2 regions of the Paenibacillus sp. FSL R5-0908 genome follow, and region 1 is predicted to be linked to the other one. Evidence: a T-box and tRNA genes for the amino acid it is inferred to sense, from the RefSeq annotation. Region 1 holds a T-box; the other holds one or more tRNA genes.
The links. The T-box of region 1 lies ahead of metG (methionine--tRNA ligase). A T-box ahead of a tRNA ligase gene usually reads a tRNA of that ligase, here a tRNA-Met.

Region 1 (6,551 bases):
GGCAAAAGCACGAATCACTCGAATCCCCGACAAATTCTCACTCAGTACGAGCGCTAGGGCATCCAGCTTCTGTTGGTATTTTCGGTACAAAGGAGCACTGCGGGTGATAATAAAATATAAAATAATGCCAAAAACCGGTGTTGCCGCTATTAGAATCAGCGATAATCTAAAATCCAAAATCATCGACATTAGGATAGCCCCGATGCAGATAAACGGAGCACGAATCACTAGACGAATCAGCATAGCCACAGCAATTTGCAGTTGGTTTACGTCATTGGTAATCCGATTAATCAGTGTAGGCGTACCTAAGGTATCTAGCTCAGCATACGACAAAGATGTAATATGTCTAAACATCTTATTGCGTAGTGTCGTACCGAATCCCTGTGAAGCCCGGGCTGCATAGTATTGGCATACCATGGAGCAGCCGAAGCCAAGCAGTGACATCAGCACCATTAGGCCACCCATGCGGTAAACATAGGCGCTGTCATGATTGCCAACCCCGTTGTTGATGATCAATGCGACAATGGTAGGCAAAATCAGCTCCAGAATCGCTTCCATCAGTTTAAAGATCGGTCCTATGATCGCTTCTTTTTTGTACGGCTTTAAATATACTGCAATTTTGAACAAATTCATCCACACCCAACATAAGAAGTATTTAACCACTTGAAATATGTATAAGAACAGTTATGATTATGGCATATCTACTCACATATTAATAATATTGGATTCGTATCGCTCCCATACGATTAGCATATCTCAAGTTCGGAGGATTTTTATATGGATATTAGACAACTTAAATATTTTATGGCGATAGCTGAGGAAGGACAGATTACATCTGCAGCCAAAAAACTGCAAATGGCCCAGCCTCCGCTGAGCCAGCAGCTAAAGCTCCTGGAGGAAGAACTAGGTGTAAAGCTAGTGGAACGAGGTCCACGCAGCGTGCAGCTCACTGAAGCTGGAGCCATTTTGCGGGACCGTGCCCTACAAATTCTGGAGCTGGCAGATTCCACTGCCCGTGAGCTCACTGATTTTGTCAAAGGTTTAAAAGGAACCCTAGCCATTGGTACAGTTTCTTCCTCTGGAGCTACGTTGCTTCAAGATCGGCTATGTGAATTTCACAAAACCTATAAAGGTGTAAAGTTTGAGATACATGAAGGAAATACCTTTAGAATCATTGACCTCTTGAATAAAGGTATTGTCGAAGTCGGGATTGTTAGGACACCCTTTAATGGTACAAATTTAGAATGTCTTTACACACAAGCTGAACCTATGATTGCCGTAATGACACCTGAGTATGACTGGAAAACGGATGAAAACTTTATGAAGATCGGTGAGCTAAAGGATAAGCCGCTTATTATCTACCGCCGTTTTGAGCAGCTTATCCGGGAAACATGTCTTGAGAACGGCTTTGATCCGCTGATTTTCTGTATGAATGATGATGCTAGGACAACACTGCTCTGGGCAAACGCTGGTCTTGGCATCGGAATCATCCCCAAATCCGCTTTCGAATTAACGAGTAACAGTAATTTGATCTATAAAGAAATCAGTAGTGAATCACTACGCACACGGGTCGCCGCCGTCTGGATTAAGGATAAATACTTATCATCATTGGCTTCCAAGTTTATTGAAAGCTTCAGGAATGGATAAATACCAGCTCTATTTATTCACTTGCTGTTGATCTAGCCTATCCTCTTCTTCCTTAATACGGCTAATATCAATTCGTTCAAACAATAATTGTAAATCAGTAACCTGTTGGTAAGGGGGCACCGAGCAAGGCTGCCAATTCGGTAGTGCTAACGATAGGAACCCCCTGATCTTGTCACAAGAGAACGGTAGAAACGGATGCAACAAATTCGCTAAGTTCGCAATAATCTGCACACATGTGTATATTGCAGAATCACAAGAAACCTGATCCTCTTTTATCTGTATCCAAGGTTTTTGCAGATCGAAATACTGGTTTGCCTTGCGCACATAAGAAAAAATATACTCCAGCGCATCTTTAAGATTCCCAGCCTCAATAAGCCGCCCTGATTCCAAATACAAGAGGTCGATATTGTCCTTCCACCCCTTATCCAATTGCCCATTTGGCACTTTCCCTTCATAAAACTTATCTACAAAAGCCAAAGAACGATTCACAAAGTTACCAAATGCTCCAAGCAGCTCTCCATTATGGCTATAAATAAACTCTCTCCAGGAAAAATCCGTGTCCCGCTTCTCGGGTCCATTGGCAATTAAGAAATAACGAACAGAATCTGGCTGATACCGCTCTAAAATATCAGGTACCCAGACCGCCCAATTTCGGCTAGTGGAGAACTTCTGCCCTTCAAGGGTTAAATATTCGCTAGATATAATCCTGTCCGGTAAATGCAGACCCCCTGCTCCTAATAACACAGCCGGCCATATTAAGGTGTGAAAAGGAATATTGTCTTTCCCATGCACATAATAAGCGGTATTCTCCCCTTTTTCCTCTAACCAAAAATCCTCCCAGCTTCCTCCGGACTGTGCAGCCCACTGCTTACTGGCTGATAAATAACCACTTACCGCCTCAATCCAAACATAAATTTTTTTATCTTCAAATCCAGCCACAGGAACATCTACACCCCAAGACAAGTCTCTTGTTACCGCGCGGTCCTGCAGCTCTTCTTGTAAATAACGTTTGGTCAGTTTTATAGCGTTTTCTCTCCAAAATTGTGCTTCCTCTACATATTCCGTTAATTCAGACTGAAAATTAGATAAGCTAAGATAATAATGTTCTGTCGGCCGTTCTGTTGGTGTATTCCCACATAATTTGCAGACTCTGTCTAACAAATCGGCAGGATCTAGAATCGTAGAACAATAATCACATTGATCCCCTCGCGCCCGCTGGCCACATACCGGACAAGTCCCTTCCACATATCTGTCTGGCAAAAAGCGCTGATCCACCTCGCAGTAACATTGCGCAATGGTTTTTTTATATAAATGACCATTCTCTAGCAGCTTTGTAAACAACTCTTGCACGACCTTATGATGCTGCGGTTGATCCGTTCGAGTATATAGATCATAACTAAATCCCAGCTGTTCAAAACACTTCAGAAACTCTTCATGATATCTGCTTGCAAAAGCTCCGGGCGTAATCCCTTCATTTGCAGCCTGAACTGCTACGGGTGTGCCATGGCAATCACTGCCTGATACATATAATACGTTATCCCCTTTGGAGCGAAAATATCGTGCCAGCACATCCCCAGGCAACACGCTGGATAATCTCCCCAAATGTAAAGATCCATTCGCATACGGCCAAGCACCACCTATAAACACATTACTCATTAACCTTCTCCTCCTTTTTTAGACAACAAAAAAACTCCCATCCACAAAGGACGAGAGTTCTACTCACGTGTTACCACCTAATTTTATAAATGCCTCATGACATTTACCTCTTCAGGTACGACGTTAATTAACGTTTATACCCTAGCACTGTAACGGATGCAGGTTCCGGCGCAGCCTACAACCCATAAGGTTTCGATGCGCAGCTCTGAGACCATATTCCCAAGGGTTTTCTTTACTCCTTTTCAGCGACCGGAGCTCTCTGTTGAAAGAATTGCCGTGGTACTCTTTCTCTTCTTTGCTTTTACATATTCAAGTTACAGAAAATAATACTCAATTTGTAGTTTATTGTCAATATGAAACATCAAGCTCACTGTAACTTTTCCAGTTAATCTCCGTCTTTTATATAAATACGTTACAACGTTACAAGGAGGTCCTTCAGTGAAAAAAGTAAATTTACTTATACTCTCTGTTCTTTTACTAGCAGGAGTATGGGGTTGTTCCGATAATAAAGTTAATTCTGTTCCCAAAAGTGAACCCTATACTTCCAAAGAAGCCATCAGTAGAGGGGATATTGTTTCTATTGAAAAAGTGTACAACCTAGATAAATTCGAGCAATTTATAACGAATCTCTCCAGCAAAAAAGCAGACAATATACGCGTTACAAGTTACACAGATGAAGGCGATCCCATATTTAAGGATTTGAAATTTGACGGTAACGTGATTAATTATAGCTATGATACCTCTAATGATGCATTCGGTGGAAGCAACACAGGAGTCAGAACCGATACCTGCTCCGAAGTGACGAGTAAAAAAAGCACACACGGTGAAATCATCTATTCGATTAGCAGTTGCACAAAAAATGACTCTGAAATTGATTACTACCTTTTTCGCACAACAAAATGAAATGCTGAAATAAAAAAGACCACCCAATCATAATACAATTGGATGGTCTCTGTACTTCATATTATTTCATGATTTTGCAAATATCATTGGTGAATTGAACAGGATCACTAACCTGTAGACCTTCGATCAACAGGGCTTGGTTGTACAGCAGGTTCGTATATAAACCGAGCTTTTCTTTGTCGTTCTCTGCTGCCGCCTTCAAGGACTGGAACACTTCGTGATGGATGTTGATTTCGAGTACCTTATCCGCTTGCACCTCTTGGCCATTCGGCATCGATTTCAGGATTTTCTCCATCTCGATGGTCAGTTCACCTTCGGCAGAAAGACATACCGGATGAGTCTTTAAACGTTTGGAAGCTTTAACATTTTTCACTTTGCCGGACAGGATGTCCTTCATCGCTTCAAAAAGCTCCTTGTTTTCGTTCTCTTCCGCTTCCGTTGGCTTGTCCGCTTCGTCGGCTTCGATCCCCAGATCTCCGCTGGATACGGATTTAAATTCTTTTTCCTTATAAGACTGAATCATCTTGATCGCAAATTCATCAATATCATCAGTGAAGTAGAGAATTTCATACCCTTTATCCGATACAAGCTCGGTTTGCGGGAGCTTCTCGATTCTGTCGATCGACTCTCCGGAAGCATAGTAGATATACTTCTGATCTTCTGGCATTCTTGAGACGTATTCGTCCAGCGTAACCAGCTTCTTCTCCTTAGAGGAGTAGAACATCAGCAAATCTTGAAGGGTGTCTTTGTGCATCCCATAATCGTTATAAACACCAAACTTAAGCTGTCTGCCAAAAGCATTATAGAACTGCTCATATTTCTCTCTTTCATCCTTCAGCAGGCTTTGCAGTTGGCTTTTTACCTTGTTCTTAATGTTCTTAGCGATCAGAGTCAGCTGACGGTCATGCTGGAGCATCTCTCTGGAAATGTTCAAGGAAAGATCCTCTGAGTCCACCATACCTTTTACAAAACTGAAGTAATCAGGCAGCAGATCCGCACATTTGTTCATGATCAGCACACCGTTGGAATAGAGCTCAAGTCCTTTTTCATATTCCTTTGTGTAATAGTCAAACGGCGTATTTTCTGGGATGAACAGGATTGCATTGTACACTACAGCACCATCAGCACTGATATGAATATGTTTAAGCGGCTTATCGAAGCCGTAACGTTTCTCTGCATAGAAGTTATCGTAATCTTCTGTAGTAAGCTCGCTTTTGTTCTTGCGCCAGATTGGCACCATGCTGTTTACGGTTTGTTCTTGAACAACTTCTTCGAACTCGTTCTCCGTGCCTTCTTTTGGCTTTTGCTCCTTCACGTCCATTTTGATTGGGAAACGGATGAAGTCGGAGTATTTTTTAATGATGGATTTCAGGCGATATTCTTCCAAATATTCATCATATTGATCTTCTTCCGTATTCTCTTTAATCTTCAAAATCACATCAGTGCCGACAGAATCCTTCTCGACAGTCTCGATGGTATAGCCGTCAGCGCCCTTAGACTCCCATTTAAAGGCCTCGTCACTGCCTAATGCTTTACTGATCACTATAACGTCATCAGCCACCATGAACGCAGCGTAGAAGCCCACCCCGAACTGCCCGATGATGTTGTGGCCATCTTTAGCTTCGTTCTCTTTCTTAAAAGCAAGAGATCCACTCTTCGCGATTGTACCTAAGTTATTCTCTAACTCCTCTTGTGTCATCCCGATACCTGTATCGGAAATCGTCAAGGTTCTGTTCGCCTTATCGGCGGTCACTTTAATATAATAATCCTCTTTATTGAAGACCAGGCCTTCATCAGCTAATGCTTTGTAATAGATCTTATCAATCGCATCACTTGCATTGGAAATCAGCTCACGCAGGAATATTTCCCGTTGTGTATAAATGGAGTTAATCATCATTTCCAGCAATCTTTTCGATTCGGCTTTAAACTCTTTTTTGGCCATGAATAAATAAATCTCCTTTCAAAATAACCTTATTATTCATCATTCCGTGATTAGCACTCTTCTTAGATGAGTGCTAATTCTTCTTTTTATATAACATAAACTGATTTTCAATGTCAAATTTTTTGGCTACTTTCATATGAAAATAAAACCATTTACAATTCCCTTGCAATCCTATTGATTGTATGATTTAAATAGATTAGATACATAATTTCCAAATAAAGGTTTATCCATTTCGGATTTGGGAGGTCTTTAAATGAATGAACAAGCGATGTCCGCTTTAAATTCCACAATAAAAAGCCCCGTAAAGAACTTAATTGGCAGTGTATTCATTCCCGTACATGATATTGAAAAATCCCGTCGCTGGTATTGCCAAGTCCTGGGGCTTCCAGAGACAGATTGTAAG
Region 2 (6,551 bases), 1.8 Mb from region 1:
ATAATCGTAATTCTGTCGCAAATCGCTTTGACTTCCTTTAATTTGTGCGAAATAAAAACTATCGTATGACCCTGTTCCCTTAATTGCTTAAGCTCGCGGAACAATTCCTCTGTTTCCTGTGGAGTCAACACCGCAGTTGGCTCATCAAGCACCAGAATTTTCGCACCACGCAGCAGCGCCTTAAGAATCTCAACCTTTTGCTTCATCCCAACTGTAAGATCCTCTACTTTTGCCTTTGGATCCACGGCCAGATTGTATTTCCTTGCGGTCTCTTCCGTCATGCGCACAGCCTCGGCATAATTAATGCCAACTCCTCTGCGCGGCTCCATACCCAGCACCATATTCTCTGCCACCGTAAAAGAAGGTACCAACATGAAATGCTGGTGGACCATGCCGATGCCTCTATCAATGGCGTCCTGAGCGGATTGCAGCTTTACTTTTTCACCCTTGATATAGATCTCGCCTTCACTTGGCTCTTCCATGCCAAACATAATCTTCATTAAAGTCGATTTACCAGCACCGTTCTCACCTGCAATCGCATGTATTTCTCCCTCACGTAAAGAAAAATGCACGTCTTTATTTGCAACGACGCCATTGGGATATACCTTGGTAATTCCCCGCATTTCCAGCAGAGCTTTGTACATAGGTCTCAACGCCTTTCAACTTGGAGGTCTGCAAAAATATACAGCTGGAATTCCCCTGACTAGAAGAATCTCCAACTGTAGGTTTATCTCTATAGAGCTGATCTTACGGTTTAAAGCTTAAGGCTTAACTGCGTTACGAATAGCTTCTACCTCTGCGGTTTCCATCCCCATCGCATTATCCACTTTAATTTCTTTATTGATCAGCTTTTGCTTCACTTCTTCAACCTTGGCCTGAAGATCAGCCGGGAATACATTTTTATAAATATCATTCTCAGCAATACCTACACCATCATCTACAAAGCTCAACACATCACGTTTGCCCATTTCTAGCGTACCCTCTTGCAATCTTTTCACTGCACCTAGAATAGCCGTATCAATCTTTTTAATAGAAGAAGTAACAATTAGATTTGCTTTTTCACTATCCGTATCGTTAATCAACATTGCCTGATCGGAGTCTACACCGATTGCATATTTTTTCTTCTCTTTAGCTGCGTCAAAGATCCCAAGACCTGTACCCCCAGCCACGTTAAAAATAACATCCACGCCGGAGTTATATTGAATTAGAGACAGCTCCTTACCTTTTGCCGGGTTAACAAAATCACCAGCGTACGACACAGCCACTTTTACATCAGGATCAACGTACTGAGCACCTTGAATGTAACCGACCAAGAAAGCATTAATCCCCGGAATATCCATACCGCCCACAAACCCAATCACATTCTCAGGGGTAGCATTCGGCATATCCGATTGTGTAGCTAATGCTGCTACGGCACCTGCCAAGAAAGATACTTCATTTGTCGCATAAGACATGTTATACATGTTATCTGGTGCTTCATCGATGTCGGTATCATAATTAATGAATTTTTTGTCTGGATACAAGTCTGCCGTTGCATTAAACATCTCTGTAATTTCAGAACCGCCAGAAATAATTACATCCCAATCCTCGGAAGCGATATCGTTAAATGTTGGCTCCCATTTCGTTTTATCAACGCCCATTTCAACAACCTTTGTTACTGCACCTAGTTCATCCTTAACCTTTTGCAAGCCGTTATTAGCGGAATCAAAAAATGATTTATCCCCAAGTGTCCCCGGAATCAGCAATACAACCTTCAGTTTATCCCCTGAACCTGTTTCTCCACCCTCAGCAGCGTTTGATCCAGTATTCGCAGAAGAACCATTATTGGACGTGTTATTCCCACATGCTGTGACCAGAACCATCACCATTAATAACAACAAAGAAAGAACTTTTTTATTCATTACTCTATTCCACCCCTAATTTTAGTTGGTTAGTAATCCGCAGAATCCCCATCTTCACGCATTGTATAATTCACGGTTCAAATGGAAATTTTCTTTTTTCCAAATAAAGTATCATTAAAAGTAATAAATTTAACGTTTAGGCTCAAAAATAGCAATAAAAATACCATTATTATTAATAATCCGCTTTATTTCCGAACGAGATGGCCAGTCAGGTTGCGAACTTTCGGATTTATTGATACGATCATAACAAATATTATTAAAAATAATTATATGATTTCGGTCATAGTTTTGTACGATTCGGCTAAAACATAAGTATTGGAGGATCATCATGGATCGTGTTCTATATATTGTAAGTGCCACACATGAGCTAAATACTTATATCCCTCCACACCAGCATGAATGCTACGAACTAGTCTATTATTTACAGGGGGTAGGGACAACCAATGTTGGCCCCCGAAGTTACCATTTTCGCTCCTCTTCTTTCGCGCTTGTGCCACCCAATCATAAACATGACGAGCACCACCGTGAGGATGCAAATGTATTATTTGTAGGCTTCCACTCGGAACACCCTAATATGAGTAATCTGCTCGGCGTATATGAAGATGATAAAGATCAGACCGTTCTTCAAATCCTGCTGCGAATGAAAGCAGAGTTTACACGCAAGCAAGACGGATTCTCTGAGCTTCTAAACCTACAAATGAGCGAGATTACCGTCCATCTTATGAGGCTTCTTAGTGCCTCTGGATATCAATCCCCAACAGAAGACCGAGTACAATATGTCCTTAATTATATGAATGAGCATTATCGCCATAAATTGTCCGTCGAAACACTATCAGAAATGTCCGGATATAGTTACGATCGTTTTCGCCATCTGTTTAAAGAACGTTTCGGATCTTCACCTCTGCGGTATTTGCTGTTAAAACGCCTGGATTATGCAAAATCCCTATTACGTCATACTCAGATGCAAATCTCTGAAGTATCCGCTGCTGCAGGTTTTGTGAACGATGCCCAATTCTGCAATATGTTTAAACGAGAGATAGGTCTTACCCCGCGAGCATTCCGCATTAATAATCAATCAGGTTAATCACTAATCAGATTAAAAAAGCCGTTGATATAGAGAAACTCCTCTATTCAACGGCTTAATGCTGTAAACCCAAGAACATAAAGAAAAAAGGTTTGTAAGATTGCTTATAAAAGCATTCTTACAAACCTTTTTAAGATACCGGCGAGAGGACTCGAACCTCCACGGTTTCCCACTCGATTTTGAGTCGAGCGCGTCTGCCATTCCGCCACGCCGGCACATATGAACTAAATGGAGGCGCCACCCAGATTTGAACTGGGGATAAAGCTTTTGCAGAGCTTTGCCTTACCACTTGGCTATGGCGCCATGTAAATTTTGGAGCGGACGACGGGAATCGAACCCGCGACCCTCGCCTTGGCAAGGCGATGCTCTACCGCTGAGCCACGTCCGCATAAAATGGCTGGGGATATAGGATTCGAACCTATGAGTGACGGAGTCAAAGTCCGTTGCCTTACCGCTTGGCTAATCCCCAATAACATTTTAAAGTAAAATGGGGCGACTGATGGGTCTCGAACCCACGAATGCCGGAACCACAATCCGGTGCGTTAACCCCTTCGCCACAGTCGCCATATTAAGTTGAGATTGTTGCCATTATTCATTTTAAAGTAAATGGGGCGGCCGATGGGTCTCGAACCCACGAATGCCGGAACCACAATCCGGTGCGTTAACCCCTTCGCCACGGCCGCCATATTAAACTTTAGAAAGAACTTGGCAGGGGCAGCAGGAATTGAACCCACACCAACGGTTTTGGAGACCGTTGTTCTACCTTTAAACTATGCCCCTAAAAACTGGTGGAGGATGATGGATTCGAACCACCGAACACTCACGTGAGCAGATTTACAGTCTGATGCGTTTGGCCACTTCGCTAATCCTCCAAGGATGGTGCCGGCGAGAGGACTTGAACCCCCAACCTACTGATTACAAGTCAGTTGCTCTACCAATTGAGCTACACCGGCATGGCACTCATTCTTTTGTGATGATAAATGGTGGCTCGGGACGGAATCGAACCGCCGACACGAGGATTTTCAGTCCTCTGCTCTACCGACTGAGCTACCGAGCCATGATGAAAATGGCGGAACCGACGGGATTCGAACCCGCGATCTCCTGCGTGACAGGCAGGCATGTTAGGCCAACTACACCACGGTTCCAAAAGATATAATTGCTTAAGTTAATTGGTTGCGGGGGCAGGATTTGAACCTGCGGCCTTCGGGTTATGAGCCCGACGAGCTACCGGGCTGCTCCACCCCGCGTCAGTAAGAAAATGTTATGGTGGAGGCTGAGGGGATCGAACCCCCGACCCTCTGCTTGTAAGGCAGATGCTCTCCCAGCTGAGCTAAGCCTCCATAAACAACAATTGTTATTGTACCAAAGTCCACTAGGATAAATCAAGTGAAAATTTGGTGACCCGTATGGGATTCGAACCCATGTTACCTCCGTGAAAGGGAGGTGTCTTAACCCCTTGACCAACGGGCCATACTAATTAAAAATTTGTGGCGGAGAGAGAGGGATTCGAACCCTCGAGACGCTTGTGGCGCCTACACGATTTCCAATCGTGCTCCTTCGGCCAAACTCGGACACCTCTCCATATGGCTCCCCGAACAGGACTCGAACCTGTGACAACTCGATTAACAGTCGAGTGCTCTACCAACTGAGCTATCAGGGAATATTCATACCAGGCTTGATGCCTGAAAACTGAATCCGAAACAAATCTGCATTCTAAGTATAGGATAAGCCCTCGACCGATTAGTATTGGTCAGCTCCATGCATTGCTGCACTTCCACCTCCAACCTATCTACCTCGTCGTCTTCAAGGGGTCTTACTAATTGGGAAATCTCATCTTGAGGGGGGCTTCACGCTTAGATGCTTTCAGCGCTTATCCCGTCCGTACGTAGCTACCCAGCCATGCTCCTGGCGGAACAACTGGTGCACCAGCGGTACGTCCATCCCGGTCCTCTCGTACTAAGGACAGCTCCTCTCAAATTTCCTGCGCCCACGACAGATAGGGACCGAACTGTCTCACGACGTTCTGAACCCAGCTCGCGTACCGCTTTAATGGGCGAACAGCCCAACCCTTGGGACCTACTTCAGCCCCAGGATGCGATGAGCCGACATCGAGGTGCCAAACCTCCCCGTCGATGTGGACTCTTGGGGGAGATAAGCCTGTTATCCCCAGGGTAGCTTTTATCCGTTGAGCGATGGCCCTTCCATGCGGTACCACCGGATCACTAAGTCCGACTTTCGTCCCTGCTCGACTTGTAGGTCTCGCAGTCAAGCTCCCTTATGCCTTTGCACTCTGCGAATGATTTCCAACCATTCTGAGGGAACCTTGGAACGCCTCCGTTACTCTTTAGGAGGCGACCGCCCCAGTCAAACTGCCCGCCTGACACGGTCCCCGTACCCGGTAAGGGTACTAGGTTAGAACCTAGATACGATCAGGGTGGTATCCCAACGGCGCCTCCACCGAAGCTTGCGCTCCGATTTCTACGGCTCCCACCTATCCTGTACAGATCGTACCCAAATTCAATATCAAGCTGCAGTAAAGCTCCATGGGGTCTTTCCGTCTTGTCGCGGGTAACCTGCATCTTCACAGGTATTAAAATTTCACCGGATCTCTCGTTGAGACAGCGCCCAAGTCGTTACGCCATTCGTGCGGGTCAGAATTTACCTGACAAGGAATTTCGCTACCTTAGGACCGTTATAGTTACGGCCGCCGTTTACTGGGGCTTCGGTTCATAGCTTCGGGTTACCCCTAACCACTCCCCTTAACCTTCCAGCACCGGGCAGGCGTCAGCCCGTATACTTCGCCTTGCGGCTTCGCACAGACCTGTGTTTTTGCTAAACAGTCGCTTGGGCCTTTTCACTGCGGCCCCCTCGTGCTATTCACACTACCGGGGCACCCCTTCTCCCGAAGTTACGGGGTCATTTTGCCGAGTTCCTTAACGAGAGTTCTTCCGCGCGCCTTAGAATTCTCTTCTCGCCTACCTGTGTCGGTTTGCGGTACGGGCACCTTCTCCTGGCTAGAGGCTTTTCTTGGCAGTGTGAGATCATGACCTTCGCTACTATAATTTTCGCTCCCCATCACAGCCCAGCCTTAACGATGTGCGGATTTGCCTACACACCAGCCTCACTGCTTAGACGGACATCCATCAGTCCGCGTCACTACCCTCCTGCGTCACCCCATCGCTCATAGCGGATTACGGTGGTACAGTAATTTCAAACTGTTGTCCTTCGACTACGCCTTTCGGCCTCGCCTTAGGTCCCGACTTACCCTGAGCGGACGAGCCTTCCTCAGGAAACCTTGGGCTTTCGGCGGATCAGATTCTCACTGATCTTTTCGTTACTCATACCGGCATTCTCACTTGTGTAGTGTCCAGCGCTCTTTTCAGTACACCTTCAACCCCTACACAACGCTCCCCTACCCCAGATGCAAAGCATCTAGCCATAGCTTCGGTGGTGTGTTTAGCCCCGTTACATTTTCGGCGCAGAGTCACTCGACCAGTGAGCTATTACGCACTCTTTCAATGGTGGCTGCTTCTAAGCCAACATCCTGGTTGTCTGTGCAACTCCAC

Region 2: it has a tRNA-Met gene. The T-box ahead of metG (methionine--tRNA ligase) is inferred to sense a tRNA for this amino acid. The anticodon was not compared.

The regions. Positions count from the first base shown of each region.
Region 1 covers NZ_JBBOUV010000001.1:4,573,640-4,580,190, forward strand. The annotation lists gene MKZ09_RS20795 (ABC transporter ATP-binding protein) at 1-627, opposite strand, end outside; gene MKZ09_RS20800 (LysR family transcriptional regulator) at 778-1,647, shown strand; gene metG (methionine--tRNA ligase) at 1,657-3,303, opposite strand; T-box leader at 3,347-3,608, opposite strand; gene MKZ09_RS20810 (DUF4362 domain-containing protein) at 3,742-4,206, shown strand; gene htpG (molecular chaperone HtpG) at 4,268-6,148, opposite strand; gene MKZ09_RS20820 (VOC family protein) at 6,402-6,551, shown strand, end outside.
Region 2 covers NZ_JBBOUV010000001.1:6,402,731-6,409,281, forward strand. The annotation lists gene MKZ09_RS28910 (ABC transporter ATP-binding protein) at 1-644, opposite strand, end outside; gene MKZ09_RS28915 (BMP family ABC transporter substrate-binding protein) at 762-1,901, opposite strand; gene MKZ09_RS28920 (AraC family transcriptional regulator) at 2,230-2,985, shown strand; tRNA gene MKZ09_RS28925 (tRNA-Leu) at 3,122-3,200, opposite strand; tRNA gene MKZ09_RS28930 (tRNA-Cys) at 3,215-3,288, opposite strand; tRNA gene MKZ09_RS28935 (tRNA-Gly) at 3,299-3,373, opposite strand; tRNA gene MKZ09_RS28940 (tRNA-Gln) at 3,380-3,454, opposite strand; tRNA gene MKZ09_RS28945 (tRNA-His) at 3,474-3,549, opposite strand; tRNA gene MKZ09_RS28950 (tRNA-His) at 3,593-3,668, opposite strand; tRNA gene MKZ09_RS28955 (tRNA-Trp) at 3,692-3,765, opposite strand; tRNA gene MKZ09_RS28960 (tRNA-Tyr) at 3,772-3,857, opposite strand; tRNA gene MKZ09_RS28965 (tRNA-Thr) at 3,863-3,938, opposite strand; tRNA gene MKZ09_RS28970 (tRNA-Phe) at 3,967-4,042, opposite strand; tRNA gene MKZ09_RS28975 (tRNA-Asp) at 4,053-4,130, opposite strand; tRNA gene MKZ09_RS28980 (tRNA-Met) at 4,156-4,232, opposite strand; tRNA gene MKZ09_RS28985 (tRNA-Val) at 4,250-4,325, opposite strand; tRNA gene MKZ09_RS28990 (tRNA-Glu) at 4,381-4,455, opposite strand; tRNA gene MKZ09_RS28995 (tRNA-Ser) at 4,474-4,566, opposite strand; tRNA gene MKZ09_RS29000 (tRNA-Asn) at 4,570-4,645, opposite strand; rRNA gene MKZ09_RS29005 (23S ribosomal RNA) at 4,706-6,551, opposite strand, start outside.